DNA from 3 places in the Halobacillus sp. AWM4_238 genome. Region 2 is predicted to be linked to each of the others. Evidence: predicted binding sites of a transcription regulator. Region 2 holds the regulator's gene; each other region holds the start of a gene.
The links. Region 2 encodes LexA, which represses DNA repair genes until DNA is damaged. Its sites were predicted from a motif close to CGAACATATGTTCG; they were not measured.
Positions count from the first base shown of each region.

Region 1: the regulator LexA is predicted to act here: its motif matches at 3,221-3,234, upstream of ACXACN_RS12900 (YolD-like family protein).
Region 3: the regulator LexA is predicted to act here: its motif matches at 4,248-4,261, upstream of uvrB (excinuclease ABC subunit UvrB).

Region 1 covers NZ_JBSWSY010000002.1:2,556,396-2,562,898, forward strand. The annotation lists gene speE (spermidine synthase) at 1-401, opposite strand, end outside; gene ACXACN_RS12895 (transglycosylase domain-containing protein) at 541-2,592, shown strand; gene ACXACN_RS12900 (YolD-like family protein) at 2,861-3,205, opposite strand; gene ACXACN_RS12905 (hypothetical protein) at 3,347-3,574, opposite strand; gene ACXACN_RS12910 (YwhD family protein) at 3,674-4,216, opposite strand; gene ACXACN_RS12915 (GNAT family N-acetyltransferase) at 4,296-4,862, opposite strand; gene ACXACN_RS12920 (ABC transporter permease subunit) at 5,012-6,503, opposite strand, start outside.
Region 2 covers NZ_JBSWSY010000002.1:978,779-985,281, reverse strand. The annotation lists gene ACXACN_RS05035 (cytochrome c biogenesis CcdA family protein) at 1-692, opposite strand, end outside; gene ACXACN_RS05030 (YneF family protein) at 830-1,054, opposite strand; gene tkt (transketolase) at 1,392-3,395, opposite strand; gene ACXACN_RS05020 (DUF896 domain-containing protein) at 3,573-3,806, opposite strand; gene ACXACN_RS05015 (YneB family resolvase-like protein) at 3,888-4,547, opposite strand; gene lexA (transcriptional repressor LexA) at 4,848-5,471, shown strand; gene ACXACN_RS05005 (hypothetical protein) at 5,518-5,742, opposite strand; gene glnA (type I glutamate--ammonia ligase) at 5,904-6,503, opposite strand, start outside.
Region 3 covers NZ_JBSWSY010000002.1:2,126,511-2,133,013, forward strand. The annotation lists gene uvrA (excinuclease ABC subunit UvrA) at 1-2,186, opposite strand, end outside; gene uvrB (excinuclease ABC subunit UvrB) at 2,194-4,173, opposite strand; gene ACXACN_RS10965 (peptide chain release factor 3) at 4,389-5,978, opposite strand; gene ACXACN_RS10970 (DEAD/DEAH box helicase) at 6,295-6,503, shown strand, end outside.

The sequences.
Region 1 (6,503 bases), 1.6 Mb from region 2:
TTCACTTCCACCCGCTCATCTTCAAGTGCCCCTGCAATGGAAGGCAGATACTTTTTCGAATACTCGATGACCTTCCCGTCAATCTCCACAAGTGTCGCCTTTTCTACACTTTCATGTTTCAATACTTCACGAATGACGCCTCCGTCACCACCACCGACGACAAGAACGTTTTTCGGGTTCGGGTGGGTGAACAATGGAACATGGGCAACCATTTCGTGATAGACAAATTCATCTTTCTCTGTCGTCATGACCATGTCATCAAGAACGAGCATATTCCCCCACTCCGCTGTTTCCAGCATCTCTAAATCTTGAAAGTCTGTCTTCTCACTATGAAGGGAGCGATTGACCTTCGCCGTAATCCCGAAATGATCGGTCTGTTTCTCAGTAAACCATGTACCCATGTTGCATTTCTCCTTTTTCATCTATGAATAACTTTCATCCTAGTAGTCGTTTGTTTCACTCAAGAAGTTTATTTTACTACGTATTCTCACATAATAATAGCAGTCTTTATACATTCGTAACAGTTAGGAGTATAAAAGAATGCGATCATTTTTCAGAACGACTTATCGATGGACAATCCGTAGCATGAAACTCGCTATTTTTGGCACAATCGTAGGGGTTGTCGGAATTATCGGAGTGTTGATCTATGCCATCACTCAAGGCCCTCCATCGTTGATGACCGAACAGAATACGGTCTTTTACGGGACAGACGGGGAGATCATAGGGGAAGAGCGGGGAGCTGAAGAGCGTTACTGGATTAACATAGAAGAAATGCCCGAATCTATCAAAGACGCGACACTCGCCATTGAAGATAGGCGTTTCTATAACCACTTCGGTTTCGACTTGAAACGTATTGCAGCAGCTGCACTGACGGATCTTAGGCAGATGAGAATGGCCGAAGGCGCCAGTACCATCACCCAGCAGTATGCGAGAAACCTCTACCTTTCCCATGATAAAACATGGAAGCGTAAACTCAACGAGGCTCTCTATGCCGTTAGATTAGAGATTTTTTATAACAAAGACGAAATATTGGAAGGGTATTTGAACACGATCTATTACGGCCACGGGGCGTATGGCATTGAAGCCGCAAGCCGGCAATATTTCAATAAACATGCCTCTGACCTTACTTTGACGGAAGCTTCGATGTTAGCCGGCATCCCTAAAGGCCCGACCTACTACTCACCACTCGCCAACACCGAACGAGCAGAAGCAAGACAACAGCAAATCTTAGCTGTCATGGAGCAGAACGGCTATATCACTTCCTCTGAAAAACAAGCAGCTGTAGAAGCGAGCATCGTCTATGCTGACGATGAAGAAGAAGAGGTTCAGGAGATTGCTCCTTATTTTCAAGACCAAGTCATTACAGAAGCCGCTCAGCTGCTTGATATAGACAGAGAAAGTGTCCAGGCCGGCGGGTACCATATTCACACCACGCTGATTGAAGACCATCAACGGATTTTGGAAGAACAAGTGAATCGAAATATTCCAGGGAGTGAAGAAATTCAGGTCGCTTCCGCTGTAATGGATAGTCACTCTGGAGCTATTACAGCCCTTGTCGGTGGGAAGGACTATGGAGAAAGTCCATTCAACCGAGCTACTCAAGCCAAACGTTCTGTCGGTTCAACGATCAAACCTTTTCTTTATTACACTGCGCTTGGGGAAGGATATTCCCCAGTGACGATGAAAGAGACCCAGCCTATTGAGATCAAAGTAGAAGGTAAAACGGAACCTTATATTCCATCAAATTTCAACGACCAATATGCAGAAGAACCGATTTCTATGGCTCAAGCTCTTGCCGTATCGGATAATATTTATGCGGTGAAAACTCACATGGATATTGGTCCGGAAAAATTAGGAGAGACGATGAAGACGTTCGGCGTTGACGAAACGTTCCACCCACACCCTTCTCTTGCCTTAGGTTACTCATCCATCTCCCTTTTCGATATGGTCAGCGCCTATGGAAAAATGGTGAAAGGAACGGAATCAATCGAAGGCCATACCATTGCTGAAATTACAGACCGGCATGGGAATGTCCTGTATGAATACAAGCCGACTTACAATAAAGACGATGCGGTCGATCGAGTACGGGCATTCTCTGTCACCCACATGATGACAGGTATGTTTGATCCAATTTTGGATGCCGATTATGCATCGGTTACAGGGACTCCAATCAAAGGAAAGCTGTCACGCATGTATGGAGGAAAGTCCGGAACGACAAACAACGACAGCTGGATGATCGGCTTCAGCCCCCAATACGTCTCCGGTGTATGGGTGGGATACGATGAAGGAAGCAAGCCACTCAAAGACTTCAACGATCATCGGTACGCGAAAGCCATTTGGGCTGATACGATGGAGAGAATACATGAAACAGAACCGACTGCGGCCTTTATCCCACCCCCAGGGGTGAAAGGGGTCTACATTGACCCGGAAACCGGCTACGTCGCAGGTCCCAATTGTCCGCAGGAACGATTAGTGTACATGAAAGAATCCGATGTGCCGGAGGATGTTTGTGGCGGTGATGAAAGCAAAGACCTTAATGATGAATTCAAAGATGATCCATGGTTCAAAGATGTCGTGGACTGGTTCTTTTAATGCTTTCATCAATCATTTTGGAGCGAGAGGTCATCAAAACGGATGACCTTTCGCTTTTTGTCATTCAATGATGCCCTCCTCACGTTACTCATACACTAAAAAAAGACAGAGAAAACGACCGGGGGAACCGGTCGCTTTCTCTGTCCTAGTAAACATGTATAACCCATGTGTTACTTAATATATTACCCTTTTCGCTTATTCGTCAAGATTCGGCGTCTGAATTCTTGCACTTTTTTCATGAACATTTTGTGAACAAAAAGTGAACACCTTATAAAATAGCCAGGTCAGCGATATCATCCAGGGGTATACGAACCTGCTCTTTCGTATGTCCATCCACCCCTGCTACGGTGTGATTGCTTCGGTTGACATGGGTCACTTTCATCGTTATATCTTCATACTCGAAACCATTGTGGACTCTAACTTGGACCGTAAGATTGTCCGTTAGTGCCCGCTGCAATAGAAAGTCGATTTCTACAGCTTTCTGTTCATCCATGATTCCTTTTTCTACACGCTGATCTTCTTTCCAAAGTTTTTTCACCATTTCTACATGCTCCGGTAACATGAGCGATGTCCACTTGATCGTCCCGCGATCACGATTCCGGTTATCCATCATCGGCTCCCTCCAACACGAACGTTTGTTCTTATTCTATCATAAAAGAGGGCATCGTAAACTGGAATTTTCATACTTGGAAAAACTGACCCTGATTTTCATGCAGCTCTTCCGGGTGGAACAGCAATGGAATAGACTCATCATCTACTCCATTTCATTATTTCCTGCGTTTGCTTTCTTCTGATATCCGAACACGAAAATACAACTCACATAAATGACGAATGCGCCGGATACAAACCATAACCCAGATGTTAAATACTCATGCTTCGCATAAAAAGACCATTTGGACAGGAAATGAAGAATGCCTGAAATCAAACCGACAAGAGCAATTACAAAGTGAAACACCACATCATTTTCTAAAATCTTCTTCATAGAAATCCACCCCTTTCCTCTATGAACCATGTAATGAGAAAGAGGGAAATCCTTCAGATTCCCCTCTCCCAACCGATGCTATGCGTTTGCAATCATAAATTATTGTACGCCTAGAGAGGCTTTTAATTCCTGGGCTGTGTTCTCCCAAAGTTCTGGTTTGAAGTCACGCAAATATTCACCGAGCAGCTTTTTCGACTTCTCATCAAGATGATCGACGACAAAGCGGCCCTTCAAAGATTTATCCATATGGTTGACGTGTTCAGGCATCAATTTGTATCCACGCTTGATCGACCTGTCCACGACAAGCTCACTGGCAGCTACGCCATGGTAACACGGTTTCCCCTCTTGATTATCCACGGTTACCCAGACGATCCAATATTGCAGGCCGTTTTTAACCACTTCACGATCCGTAATAAATTTGATCCGTTTTTCTACTTTACTACGTGCGTGAAGGGCCCCCATATCGACATAGGCTTCCTCTTCATTCGGATCCACTATGACCGGCGTCATGTTTTCAAGACTAATGGAACCGACACCATATCCGCCATGACCATCGGTTGAATCATCTTTAATGATAGTGAATTGGTTTTTCTTTTTATCGCTGTTTTCTCCTGGATTCTTAAATTGATCGAACTCTTTCATAAAGCCATCCTCCTCTTCGTTCGTCCTACTATTTTGTCCCATTTTAACATACAAAACAGATCTTGTTAGATGAGATGCTTCATGTTTGATCAAACGTTTGTTCAAACTTATCGTATTCCCGCTTCAACAAAGAAAACACGACCGTGTCCTGAAATTTTTCCCCATCAAAATCTGTTTCCCTCATTACCCCTTCTTCCCGAAAGCCAAATTTATTTAACAGTCTGCGTGACCCTTCATTCTCAGCGAAAATGTCTCCTACAATCCGGTTCAGATTCAGCGTGTCAAACCCATAAGGGAGTACCGTTTCAAGAACTTCTGTCATTATGCCTGTCTTTTGGCTGCTCGGGTGAATGACAGCCCCCATCTCTGTTTTCCTATGCCACAGATTTAATTTGTGAAAACGGAAGAACCCGATGCAATCCCCTGCTTCATTCTCAATCACCCAAGGAATTTCTTTTTGCTTCTGAAATCCATCCAACCTTTCTTCCACGTATGCTTCCATCTCTTTTAAAGACAGGACGGGATGTGGAGTGATGTACTTCATCGTATCTGGACGGCTCATGAACGAAAACAGGGAAGGCGCATCAGATAATTCCAAACCTCTCATCTGTCGCTTTTTTAATTGAAACGTAGGAACATGCGACATACTAAATTCTCCTTTTCCACTAACCACTTAAGTTTTCAAGTTAAGAATCCTCTACGACGTACATGACGAGAGCCCATTCATTTGTTTCCCTTTACTCCCTCACCTTTGATTAAACAAATCACCCAAAGATGCAGGTTAAAAAAACGGTATTACACAGATCTCCTCTGCGGCTGGTGTTCTTCAGGTTCTGAACCCTTTCGTGCATAAGCGCGTTGAACAAAAACAAAATCCGCTTCCTTCACCAAACCTTCTTTCATCCTTTGTTTTTCTCTTCTTCGGAACATCTTTTTCATCCATGTGTTCTGTTCTACAGGTACTCCTACACGCTGTTGCTGAACTTCCTTCATTCCTTGAATCATTAACTGCATCGCTACGATGATACCCATAAAACAAACAAGCGTTGGAACGATGAGCCACCATTGCCCAGTCATCAATGAATCTTTAGCAGCACCGATCATCCCAGACCATTCATAAGTCGTACTCGTGGGAGGGTCTGCTTGAAAGGGATCGTAACTTACCTTCGTCCCTCCGAAATAAATATCAAACACACCTAAATGAATAAAAATGAGCATCGTTTGAATGAATTGCTGCCCAAAGATAATGCCCATCTTTGTACTCAAATGGGGCAGCAGGTGTTTCCAAAGCAAATGAAAAGAGCTTCCACCCAGCACCTTGGCGCTTGTAATGAACTCTTTCTGCATGAGGATTTTCATTTCATTTCCGAACAATGTCAGGACAAGTGGAACGGCTAAAATTGTTAAAACGAAGCCTTGATACAAGATCCTCTCACTTTCTGTTGTCGTAAATCCCTCATAAGGCATCCATAAAACCGGTCTCAACAATAAAAAGGCCAAGATGGTCATGGGTAAAAAATGCATGCTATCCGTCATTTTGGTGAAAAAAAGTTGAAGCTTCTGCGGAAGAAGAAAGGCATAAGGAATCGCAAGGATAAATCCCAGAAGCATTCGCAACAAGGCGATCGCCATCCCGAACAGAATGGTATATTTTGCTCCTACAAGAATTTGATCAAATACACTGAAACCTTGTGGGTCTGTCCCTAAAAAAACAAATTCAGGGGAATGAGGGACCGAGCTGACCAGGTTTCCAGCGTCATCATAAATCAACCTGTACTGATCGATCAGCGGTTCTGCTGTCATCGTATATACGATACTCGTCACAACTGAACCCCCGATAATGATAAACCCAATCAGAAACTTCACATTCTTAAAATGAGCACCAATCTCTTTAACTGCAAGTACAATCCACTGCCCCTTCCTCTTCAGAGAAGTGGCTGTAAGAATCAATTCTGTCCCCTGGTACAGAAGATAAAAGGGTGTAAAAAGCAGGAGGAGAATAAAAAAAGTAACGATCGGTCGGAAATCATTAAGAAAGGCAGACGTAATCCCGTTCATATTAAATATATATTCGATCATTAGTAAGCTGGATAAAGCTCCCCACACGATGATTTTAGAGTGGTAAAAAATGCTCCTGCCTATATTTCGTGAAATATGTACAAAAATAATAGTCACCTTTTTTAAACCTTTTCCTTTGGCCATTTGAACATAGGATTTGGTCCACTCCTCCTCTAGTAGTGCAAGAACAATCCTGTACATCGTGACCATCGGAAGGACGGCAAGGGCG
Region 2 (6,503 bases):
TGGAAATCAAAGAGGCCGGCAAGGTAGGATGTAAGCATGGTCATCCAGTCGAAATAAAGAGCGATCCCAACCAGAATCATTACATACCCGCCTCCCTTAACGATTTTCGAACTATGGCTTCTGATCCAACTCAATTTGCCAATGAAGAACGACAAGACTAAGAAAGGAATGGAAAAACCAAGAGAATAAGACAGCATCATCACCAGGAATAGTTCAGGAGAATCTGCAGCTAAAGAAAGAACAGAAGCTAGTATTGGACCTGTACATGGCGTCCAGCCGAGTGAAAATGTAAGTCCGATAAGGAACGTTCCTATGTAACCAGACGGTCGATTCTTGAACGTTATCTTTCTGTCTTTCATTAAAAAATTGAAATTGAATACACCAATAATGACAAATCCGAAAAAGATAATCAAAATCGAACCCAATCGACGAATGATGGATTCATACTGTATGAAAAACTGAGCAAAATACGAACCTGAAAATCCTAAAATCAGAAAAATTGTCGTAAATCCTAACAAAAACAGTACGGTATGGATCAGGCTTGCTCTTTTCAGCATCCCATTGTCCTCTTTTAATTCATGTACACTCATCCCTGTAATATAAGAAAGGAACGCAGGGTACAAAGGAAAAACACAAGGGGATATAAACGATAAAAAACCTGCGCCGAACGCAAGGAAAAGATTCACATCCATTCATTTATCACACCTTCATTCATAGTCGACTCCTATTGTATCAGAGCTTCAAGTGTAAGACGATGGTTTCCTATGAACATCTAAAGAACATCACATAGAGAAAGCCTCCTTTCATTTAAGAAAGAAGGCTTTTTTCATTATTTCATTTGATTGTTCATTGAACGCATCATCTGATTGATCTTCTTCTGCGATGGTTTCTGACCCATCTGCATCATCAGTGTACGTAACATTTGTTCGTTAATTGGCGGGTTCTTTTTCAAATAGTTCATCATGTACTTTCTTGCGATGAAGAAGCCTAGAGCTGCACCACCGACAAGAGTCAATAAAGCAATGATAATGACCCAAACGATCCCCAATGTCATGACTACGTCTTCCTCCTTCGTGTTGTCTCCCATAACAGTATAGTAAAACGTTCTCGATAATACAATAGCCGTTTTCATACGAACGGATCGAGGCGCTACTCATTTAAACAACCGTCGTACACTAAGCAAAACTAAAAATACCCCACATAAATATAGGGAATTAGAAATTACTTGAATGGTGACCGGTATAGAGACAACAATCATTCTTATGCCTATTATATCATATTCTGCAGGTAAACCGAAAATGGTTATCCTCCTATTTACCCCGATCCTTCCAATAGTTTTTCATACTTCCCAAAAAAAAAGCTGCCCTGTGAACGGGCAGCTTTTCCCTTGTTTATTTCATCAAGTTTTCCGCATGCTTCACTACGTTTTCTACTGTGAATCCGTAGTTTTCAATGACAGTATTTCCTGGAGCAGAAGCACCGAACTTGTCAATTCCAATCACAGAGCCATCTAAACCTACATAACGGTCCCAACCAAACGATGCACCCATCTCAACGGCCAAACGTTTGCGAACAGAAGAAGGCAAGATTTGTTCTTTGTATTCTTTAGGCTGAGCTTCAAAACGATCGAAAGAAGGAACACTTACAACGCGGACGTCGTACCCGTTCTTTTTCAATTCCGCTTGAGCTTCTACAATCAATTGTACTTCAGAACCTGAAGCAAGAAGGATTGCATCCGGTTCATCTTTATCAGAATCGCTAAGGATGTATGCCCCTTTCTTCATTCCTTCGTAGGCAAGTTCTTCTGTACCTTGAAGAGTCGGTAATCCTTGACGTGTAAGCACAAGCGCTGTCGGAGTAGATTCAGACTCTACAGCAAGTCTCCACGCAGCATTGGTTTCGTTCCCATCTGCAGGACGGAGAACAGAAAGGTTAGGCATGGCTCGAAGAGAAGCCAATTGTTCTACAGGTTCGTGCGTTGGGCCGTCTTCTCCAACCGCAACAGAATCATGAGTGAACACATAGTTCACGTTCAAGTTTTGCAGTGCAGATAGACGTACAGCCGGGCGCAGGTAGTCACTGAAGACAAAGAACGTACCCGCATAGACTTTCAGTCCACCATGAAGCCCCATACCATTTAAGGCAGATGCCATAGCGAATTCACGAACTCCGAACCAGATGTTCCGACCTGCATAGTTGTTACGGGAAAAGTCTTCTTCATCTTTAACGGTCGTTTTGTTGGATCCAGCAAGGTCAGCACTACCTCCGAAGAAGTTAGGAATAGCTTTAGACAATGCATTGATCGCATCTCCTGAAGCTGCACGCGTAGCAGGGCTATCTTCACCAACCTGGTAAGTAGGAAGGTTTTGTTCCCAACCTTCAGGAAGCTCTCCGCGGATCGCTCGTTCGAACTCTTCTGCAAGCTCTGGATATTCTTCTTTATACTGAGCCAATAGGTTGTTCCAGGATTCTTCTTTATCCTGACCATTCTGCTGAACCTTTTCTTTGAAGTCCTGATAAACTTCCTCAGGCACGTGGAAAGGCTCGTGCTCCCACTCGTAGAACTGCTTCGCTGCTGTGACTTCATCTTCTCCAAGAGGAGCACCATGAGAAGCCGACTTACCAGATTTATTAGGAGAACCATACCCGATCACTGTTTTTACTTCGATCATAGTCGGTTGCTCAGTATTCGCTTTTGCTTCTTCGATAGCTTTAGCAACAGCTTCTGTGTTTGTTCCATCTTCTACGCGGATCACTTGCCATCCATAAGCTTCATAGCGCTTTTCTACGCTTTCGCTAAAGGAACGATCAAGATCACCATCAAGAGAAATGTCATTGGAATCATAAAGGACAATCAACTTACCAAGGCCTAGGTGACCAGCTAGAGAGGCAGATTCTTGTGATACCCCTTCCATCAAATCACCATCACCACAAATCGTATACGTGTAATGATCGACAACGTTAAACCCTTCGCGGTTATATTTCGCTCCTAGATGAGCTTCCGCCATCGCCATTCCAGTCGCCATTGCAATACCTTGTCCAAGGGGGCCTGTCGTTGCTTCTACTCCGTCTGTGTGACCAAATTCCGGGTGTCCTGGAGTTTTGGAATCCCATTGACGGAAGGACTTAAGATCATCCATTGTCACGTTATAACCAGATAGGTGGAGCAAGCTGTAAAGAAGCATTGATCCATGCCCTGCGGATAGGACGAAACGATCGCGGTCGAACCAGTTCGAATTTTTTGGATTGTGATCCATGAACTGAGTCCAAAGCGTATAGGCCATCGGTGCTGCACCCATTGGCATTCCTGGGTGTCCGGAGTTTGCTTTTTCTACTGCATCGATTGTTAAAGTTCTAATCGTATTAATTGATGTTTGTTCAAGGCTGTTTGCCATGTTCAACATTCCCCTTTCTTTTCAGGTATATGTACCATGTATTATCCTATAATGAAATTCATTTTGAAACAAGCTTTGTGCAAAATTTCGCACAGCCTCAAAACTAATTTCCCCCTTATCCAAGGAATTAAACAAAAAAATCCGCATTCGAAAAGATCGAATACGGAGGATTTGGCATTAATTCTTTTTTTCATTCTTTTGCATTTGACGAAGCTTCTCCGGAGTGACGTCTTTCCCTTCAGGGTCTATGACGGTTACACCTTTCAGCTGATTTTTAAAAGATTGACGCGCATTTTTCAAATATTCTTGGCGCAATTTCTGCTGTTCTGCTTTTTCTTCTTTCGAAAGGTCTTCCTTTTTGGATTTATTCGCTAATTCATTTATACGATTAATCTTTTCTTTTGATAACATAGATCCTTCTCCTTTACTCATAGTCTGGATCGTAAACACACGAAAAAGACAAGAAATACAAAATTCTTGTCTTTAAATATACTACCTTGATTCTTCATCTTTTTCAAGAGATAGGTATTCCTTGTACCTACGATGAACCGTAGCCTTTGATACATTATACCCAAGTCCTCTTAGGGTCGCTGCAATATCTTTGAATGGCAAATCACTTTTCCTTAAACGGACCACTTCTTCAATAGGAAAATCGATTCTTTCACGACCTGGAGCCTGATCCCGATTTGACAAATTGTTTGAAGGATCATAACCCTCTTCCACGGCTTTTCTCATCCCCCGACGTATTTTCATATTATGTATTTTTCTTTGGTATTCCTCTACGATTCCTACAATCTGCAAAACCATCGAATCAGACTCAGATAACTGCAATTCTCCCTGGTTTGAGAGTGAGTACACCTTGACCTTCAGCCGGTTCATTTGATGAAACAAAGCAATCTTCGTATTCCCCCGCCCTAAACGTGTTTCATCTTGAATTAACAAGGCTTCCGCACGCCCGGAAGAAAAACATTCCAACATGCGGAAGACCCCTTCGCGTTCGATATCGTAACCACTCGCTTGCTCTTCAATACATTCAACAACTTCAAAACCATGACTCTCTGCCATTGAAGTCAATTCAGCTCGTTGTCGTTTTAATGAAGTCACTTGCGCTTCCTTTTCCGTACTTACCCTGCAATATAAAATCACTTTCACTTGAATGTTCCTCTCTCTTTCTCTATTAAACAGCAGTGACCATAGAATAATAGAGAATGATAAAACTAACAATAAAAAGAATAATGTAGGTGTAATCCAGCTTAGATAATTTGTTAAACATTGATAACCCCTCCGCATTCGTAGAACGAACGTTCTTAAGAACCTGTGTTCGCTTTTGTTACTTTCATTATATACGAACACAGGTTCTTGTCAATGGTATTTTTCGAACGCTTGTTTGTATTTTTCAAATATAAGTGGTACAATGTGGTTACTATAATCCTATGTACGAGGTGCTAATCTATGAGTAAACTTTCAAAGCGGCAGCAGGAAATACTAGATTTTATTAAAGAGCAGGTTTTATCAAAAGGATATCCACCATCTGTAAGGGAGATCGGTCAATCTGTCGGCCTCGCTTCAAGTTCGACTGTGCACGGTCACTTATCCAGATTGGAGAAAAAAGGATACATTAGACGCGACCCGACCAAACCTCGTGCCATTGAAGTGATCGAGTTAGAAGAAGATCACAGCATCCCGAGAAGTGAAGCTTCTTACGCTCCAGTAATCGGTAAAGTCACGGCAGGTTCGCCGATTACAGCTGTAGAAAATATCGAAGAATATGTTCCCCTACCAGATACACTTGCAGGATCCGATGACAACACGTTCGTCCTCATTGTTCAAGGGGAAAGTATGATTGAAGCAGGAATTCTCGATGGGGACATGGTCATCGTCAGACAACAACAGACGGCCCAGAACGGCGATATCGTTGTTGCAATGACAGAAGACGAAGAAGCTACAGTGAAACGGTTTTTCAAGGAGAGAAATCACGTTCGTCTCCAGCCTGAAAACGCAACTATGGAGCCGATTCTACTTCAGGATGTGTCCATTTTAGGAAAAGTCGTAGGTCTATATCGAACGGTACATTAAAAGAAAGAGACGAGTTTAGAAAACTCGTCTCTTTCTATATTTCTGCTTATGCTCCATGTTTCTTTTTATTAGGCGCAAAAGGCAAGACGGCTAACATACGACTTTTTGTAAACCTCCTGACCTTTTTCCGCTCAAAGCAATACGCAATGACATAGTCCTCCCTGATGTCCACCACTCTCATTACCCTTTGAGACATGACACCCTCATGGTCGATATAGATTAATTCCAGTTTCATTTTTTCACGTTTTGAGCGGTGAAATAAAGAATCCATTGGCGATCCCTCCATATAACACGAACGTTTGTTCTTATTATATGCCTTTACCCACCTCAGGTATACGACCAAAATTTAGAAATTTATTCTGTAAACCCTATGTAGCCTGCATTTATAAAAAAAGAAAACCCTTGAAGCCATCAGCCTCAAGGGTTTGGATATTAATAGGTCTGTAAGTATTGTTCGCGTTCCCATGGGTGAACCTGAGTTCTGAACATATCCCACTCAATTTCCTTTGCTTCAATGAAGTGTTCAAACAGGTGTTCACCGAGAGCTTCCACCATAATTGGATCTTGATGCAGCTCTTCCAATGCATCATACAAAGTGGCTGGAAGGTCTTTCACTCCGTGCGCCTCACGCTCTTTCTTATCCATCACGTAGATGTTTCGATCCACAGGAGCCGGTGCTTCCAGTTTGTTTTCCACACCATCTAGTCCAGCAGCAAGAAGGACAGCCATCGCCATGTACGGGTTCGCTGATGGATCCACACTACGTACTTCAATTCTTGTGCTCAAACCACGGGAAGTTGGAACACGCACGAGTGGACTACGGTTTTGACCAGACCATGCCACATAACATGGAGCCTCATACCCTGGTACAAGTCGCTTGTAAGAGTTGACTGTAGGGTTTGTCACGGCTGTAAAGTTCGTTGCATGCTTGATGATGCCTGCTGTGAACTGGTAAGCCACTTCTGAGAGTTGCTCTTTTCCTTTTTCATCAAAGAATGCATTGCCCTTCTCATTGAAGAGAGACATGTTGGC
Region 3 (6,503 bases), 1.1 Mb from region 2:
AACCGGCCTTTCTTATAACCACGGATCTTCGCTTCATTGGTTTGAGCGAAAACATCACGGATATCATCAAACACACCGGTATAAGTAGCAGGATTGGAACGTGGTGTACGACCGATCGGTGATTGGTCAATATCAATCACTTTATCCAGGTTTTCCATACCTTCAATCGTTTTATGCTTTCCTGGTTTTTGTTTACCATTATGAAGCTTCATTGAAAGGGACTTATACAAAATCTCATTAATCAGTGTACTCTTTCCAGAACCTGAAACGCCTGTTACGGCGGTAAATACTCCGAGTGGAATATCAGCATCGACTTTTTTGAGGTTGTTTTCTTCCGCCCCGATTATTTTCAAGAAGCGATCATCCGCCTTCCGACGTTCTGCTGGAAGTGGAATGAACTTTTTGCCTGACAGATATTGACCCGTCAAGGATTTGCGACTTTTCATTACTTGCTTCGGCGTACCTTGAGTGACAATGTCTCCGCCATGTGCCCCAGCTCCTGGTCCAATGTCGATCAGGTAGTCGGCAGCAAGCATCGTGTCTTCATCATGCTCAACAACAATTAACGTATTATCAAGGTCACGCATCCGTTTAAGTGTGTTGATTAATCGATCATTATCACGCTGGTGAAGGCCAATGGACGGCTCATCAAGTACATATAAAACCCCAGTAAGTGCTGAACCGATTTGCGTCGCCAGTCGAATACGCTGAGCTTCACCCCCGGACAATGTCCCTGCAGAACGCGAGAGGGTCAAGTAATCGAGACCCACGTTTGCTAAGAAGCTGAGACGTTCGCAAATTTCTTTTAGAATCATGCGGGCAATCGTTTCTTCTTTTTCCGTCAACTCCAGGGCTTCGAAGAACTCTTTCGCTTCTGTTACGGAATAATCGGTAGTGATCCCGATATGTTTTCCGTCAATTAAGACCGCGAGAGCTTCTTCGTTCAATCGATTTCCTTTACATTTCGGACATGGTTTTTGAGCCATGTATTTTTCCATCTGTTCACGGATGTAATCAGAGCTTGTTTCGCGATAACGACGAGCAATGTTCGGGATGACACCTTCGAAGAAAATATCGCTTTCCCTTACTTTTCCAAAGTCATTCTCATAGCGGAAGTAGATCTTATCCTCACCACTGCCATAGAGAACTTTTTCTTTATGCTCTTCTGGCAAATCACGAAATGGTTTATCCATATCGATTCCGTAATGATCGGAAACACTTTTCAAAAGCTGCGGATAGTATTGGGAACTTTGCGGTTCCCATGCCGCAATTGCATGTTCGTTAAGCGATCGGCCCCAATCAGGAATGACAAGGTCGATGTCAACCTCAAGCTGTGTCCCTAGACCGTCACAACGGTTACAAGCACCATAAGGGCTGTTGAATGAAAACATCCTCGGCTCCAATTCACTAACAGAAAAACCACAGATTGGACATGCATGGTGTTCACTGAACATCAGCTCTTCTTCACCGATCACATCCACAATCGTGTGGCCACCGCCAAGTTTAAGAGCTGTTTCAATAGAGTCTGAAAGTCTGCCTTCAACGCCTTCTTTCACGACGATACGATCAATGACGACCTCAATCGAGTGTTTTTTATTTTTCTCGAGATTTATTTCCTCGGAAATTTCGCGCATTTCCCCGTTCACCCTTAAACGGATGTATCCTTCTTTTTGGAGCTGTTCAAAGACTTTGGCGTGTTCGCCTTTTCTACCAGATACCACAGGGGCAAGGATTTGGAGTTTGGTCCTTTCCGGATATTCCATGACGCGGTCAACCATCTGCTGAACCGTTTGTGAGCTGATTTCCACCCCGTGCTTCGGACAAGTCGGGCGACCGATGCGAGCGAACAAAAGACGCAGGTAGTCATAAATCTCTGTGACTGTACCTACGGTTGAACGTGGGTTACGGCTCGTTGTTTTCTGGTCTATGGATATGGCCGGGGAAAGTCCTTCTATGGAATCCACGTCGGGTTTGTCCATCTGTCCTAAAAACTGTCGTGCATAAGCACTTAGTGATTCAACATAGCGTCTTTGCCCTTCCGCATAAATCGTATCGAAGGCCAAAGAAGACTTTCCCGAACCGGACAAACCGGTCATGACGACCAGTTTGTTTTTCGGGATGTCGATATCGATATTCTTTAAATTGTGAGCCCGAGCTCCTCTAATACTGATATGTTTACTGACCATACTCTTCTCATCCCTCCGCTTTTAATTCCAACAGCACATCACGCAGTTCGGCTGCCCGTTCGAAGTCGAGATCGCGTGCGGCTTGTTTCATTTCGGTTTCCAAGTTGTCGATCATTTCCTGGCGTTCTTTCTTCGTCATTTCTGAAGGTTTCTTACCTGTATCATATCCCGCTTCGTCTTCAGCAACGTTCGTCGCTTTAATGACGTCACGAACTTCTTTTCTAATCGTTTGCGGTGTGATTCCATGCTCTTCGTTATACGCGATTTGTTTTTCACGACGTCTGTAAGTTTCATCAATCGCAAACTGCATGGACTTCGTCATCTTATCCGCATACATAATTACTCGACCATTCTCATTTCGCGCCGCCCGGCCAATCGTCTGGATGAGGGAGCGGTCGGACCGTAAGAATCCTTCCTTGTCTGCATCCAGAATGGTAACGAGAGACACTTCCGGGATATCCAATCCTTCACGAAGCAAGTTGATTCCAACAATGACATCATATTTTCCGACCCTGAGGTCACGAATGATTTCAATACGTTCCAATGTCTTGATCTCAGAGTGTAAATAAGCAACCTTAATTCCTAAGTCTTTCAGATAATCGGTTAGATCCTCAGACATTTTCTTCGTTAATGTTGTGACGAGGACACGTTCATTCTGATCTTTTCGTTTATTGATTTCTCCCACAAGGTCATCAATTTGACCATGAATCGGACGGACGTCGATTTCCGGATCCAGAAGTCCTGTAGGTCGGATAATCTGTTCAATCATTTTTGGTGTATGTTCAATCTCATAAGGCCCAGGCGTCGCCGACACATAAACATTTTGATTGATATGTTCTTCAAATTCAGGAAACATAAGCGGCCGGTTGTCCATTGCTGAAGGCAAGCGGAAACCGTGGTCCACCAGTACTTGTTTTCGTGCTCTGTCCCCGTTGTACATTCCTCTGACCTGTGGAAGAGTGACGTGAGACTCATCCACCATCAAAAGGAAATCGTCAGGAAAATAATCCAGCAACGTATACGGTGTTGCCCCTTCATCTCTAAAAGTCAGGTGTCTGGAGTAGTTTTCGATTCCTGAACAAAAGCCCATTTCGTTCATCATTTCCAGATCATAATTCGTCCGTTGTTCCAGACGTTGGGCTTCCAGCAGTTTATCCTGATCCCTCAATTCCTTCAGGCGGGCTTCTAACTCTTTTTCAATATTTTTGATCGCTTTTTTCAGCTTTTCTTCACGGGTCACGAAGTGTGAAGCAGGGAAGATAGCAACGTGATCTCGATCCCCAACCACTTCCCCTGTCAGTACATCAACTTCACGGATACGGTCGATTTCATCTCCAAAAAATTCTACACGCATCGCATGTTCTTCTCTTGAGGCAGGGATGATCTCAACGGAATCTCCCCGGACTCGGAATGTACCACGCTGAAAGTCGATATCATTTCTTGCATATTGAATATCTACAAGATTCCTTAATAGCTCATCACGGTCTTTTTCCATTCCCGTTCTAATAGAAAGTACCTGGCTGCGGTATTCGTCGGGAGAACCGAGGCCATAGATACAGGAAACACTAGCAACGATGATGACATCGTTCCGCTCAAAAAGTGCAGAAGTCGCCGAGTGTCGCAATTTATCAATCTCATCATTGATGCTCGCATCTTTTTCAATAAACGTATCTGAAGAAGGCACATAAGCTTCTGGCTGATAATAGTCGTAGTAACTGACGAAATATTCGACAGCATTGTTTGGGAAAAATTCTTTGAACTCACTATATAGCTGTCCAGCAAGTGTTTTGTTATGCGCGATGATCAGTGTCGGTTTATTCACTCGCTCAATGACATTGGACATCGTAAATGTTTTTCCTGTACCTGTAGCCCCGAGCAACGTCTGATGCTTATCTCCTCGTTCAATTCCTTGAACAAGCTCTTCAATCGCTCGCGGTTGATCCCCTTGAGGTGAAAACTGTGAAACTAATTCAAACTTCTCCTCCACGACGAAAACCTCCGTTCATTGTCTATAATCGTACTTTTTAGTTTACCACAACAGTTTACCATTCTAACATCGAACGAACAAACATTCGCATCCTAGTGTGCACTGTCAATTACTGGATGACCTGGTGTGGCATAAAATGCCACACCAGGTCATCCAGTATATTCCATTTGATCGTACAGAAAAAGCACTTTGCATCATGCAAAGTGCTTAGCTGATTAAGAATTGAGAGTTTGATTATATTCGTTCACTTCAAACAGGTCAATCAATTCGATGTCTGGATTTTTATCTTTGAACCATCTAAGTGAGAAGTCGTTCTTGAAGAGGACAAGCGGATTGCCTTCTCGATCCTCTGCCAGCATGTTTCGCTCATCAAACAGTGACTCATCCACCTGATCTTCTTTCAACCAGCGAGGGATGCGCTCACCTAGAGGAGTGAGTTCAATGTCCACATTGTATTCGTTCTTCATGCGATATTCAAAGACTTCATATTGAAGTTCACCGACCGCTCCAATGATATAATCTTCAAATCGATAGCGCTTGAACAACTGAATGGCACCTTCTTGGACAAGCTGCTCCAACCCTTTTCGGAACTGCTTGGATTTCATGACGTTCTTCGCCGTTACTTTCTTAAACAATTCAGGAGGGAATTGTGGAAGCTCATCGTATTCGAAATTGGACTTACCGGTCACAATGGTGTCTCCGATTCGGTAGACGTTCGGATCATAGATTCCGATAATATCCCCAGCATATCCTTCCTCAACGGTTCCACGGGAAGAAGCCACAAACTGCTGGGATTGTGCCAGCTTGAACGACTTTCCAGTCCGAGAAAGCGTAACGTTCATCCCACGCTCAAATTTGCCGGAGCAAATTCTGACAAAGGCGATTCGGTCACGGTGCTGCGGATTCATGTTTGCTTGAATCTTAAAGATGAAACCAGAGAATTCTTCATGATCTGGTGAAACGATTCCTTCTGTCGATTTTCTCGGTGCCGGTTCAGGCGCCATATCAATGAAAGAATTGAAGAAGGTTTCAACACCGAATGGAGCAAGAGCACTACCGAAGAAGACAGGCGTCTGATCTCCGCGCATCACTTTTTCCATATCAAACGTATCTCCAGCTTCAGCTACCATTTCCATTTCTTCTTCCGCTTCCTGGAAAGTTGCATTCTCTGTCAATTCAGGATGCTGTTCGAGTTCACTGTACGGAATATATTCTTCTTCTTCATTACCCGTGTAATGAACGAATTGATCGTTTTCACGATCGAAAACGCCTAAGAAGCGTTTGCCCATCCCTGCCGGCCATGTCATAGGATAGGTTTCAATATTCAACGTTTCTTCGATTTCTTCCATCAACTCCAACGGCTCACGGCCTTCGCGGTCCATTTTGTTGATAAATGTGAAAATCGGAATGCCGCGCATTTTACAAACTTTAAATAACTTGAGTGTCTGCGCCTCAATCCCTTTGGTACCATCGATCACCATGACAACACTGTCAACAGCCGTCAATGTGCGGTACGTGTCTTCACTGAAGTCTTCGTGTCCGGGTGTATCCAAAATGTTTACTTGATAATCTTTATAAGGGAAGTTCATCACACTGGACGTGACGGAAATTCCTCGTTGTTTTTCGATTTCCATCCAGTCGGACGTGGCAAATTTCCCAGACTTTTTCCCTTTTACCGTACCTGCAGATCGGATCAAGTTTCCGAATAATAGCATTTTCTCCGTCATCGTTGTTTTACCGGCGTCCGGGTGGGAGATAATAGCAAACGTACGGCGCTTTTTCATTTCATTTTGTATTTGACTCATCGTGATATCCTCCGTTTATTCAGAATTTCAATACATTAGGTTGGGTAGGATATACGTTTTACATTGGCAGATTCACTCCATAAAAAAAGCGCTCACACACTCAAGCGCCTTCGTCGAATTTTTTGATTATACTTTGAAAGTTAGCATAACCCACATGTAAAATCAATCACAAAAACGAACACCTTCCAAATACTGGTGTACCAGGTCATCCAGAATATGGATGACCTGGTCATACAGATCTTCCTAATCCCTCTCGTTCTCTTTAGGTGTTCAAACCTGTTATAATGGGATAAAAACGATAGTAAGGATGCCAGTTATGCAGAGTTACTTATTACAACCGAATGATATAAAGAAAATTACCGGCCAGACTTTTTACACACGCGGGAAGCAATACTTCGATCGTGGGAAAGTTTATGGCCTTTCTCATAATAGCGCGATTCGCTCATGGCGGGCGGTCGTTGCAGGTACACACGACTATGAAGTCCGCGTTTTCTTTTTTGAAGACGAAGATGTCGAAGCTACGTG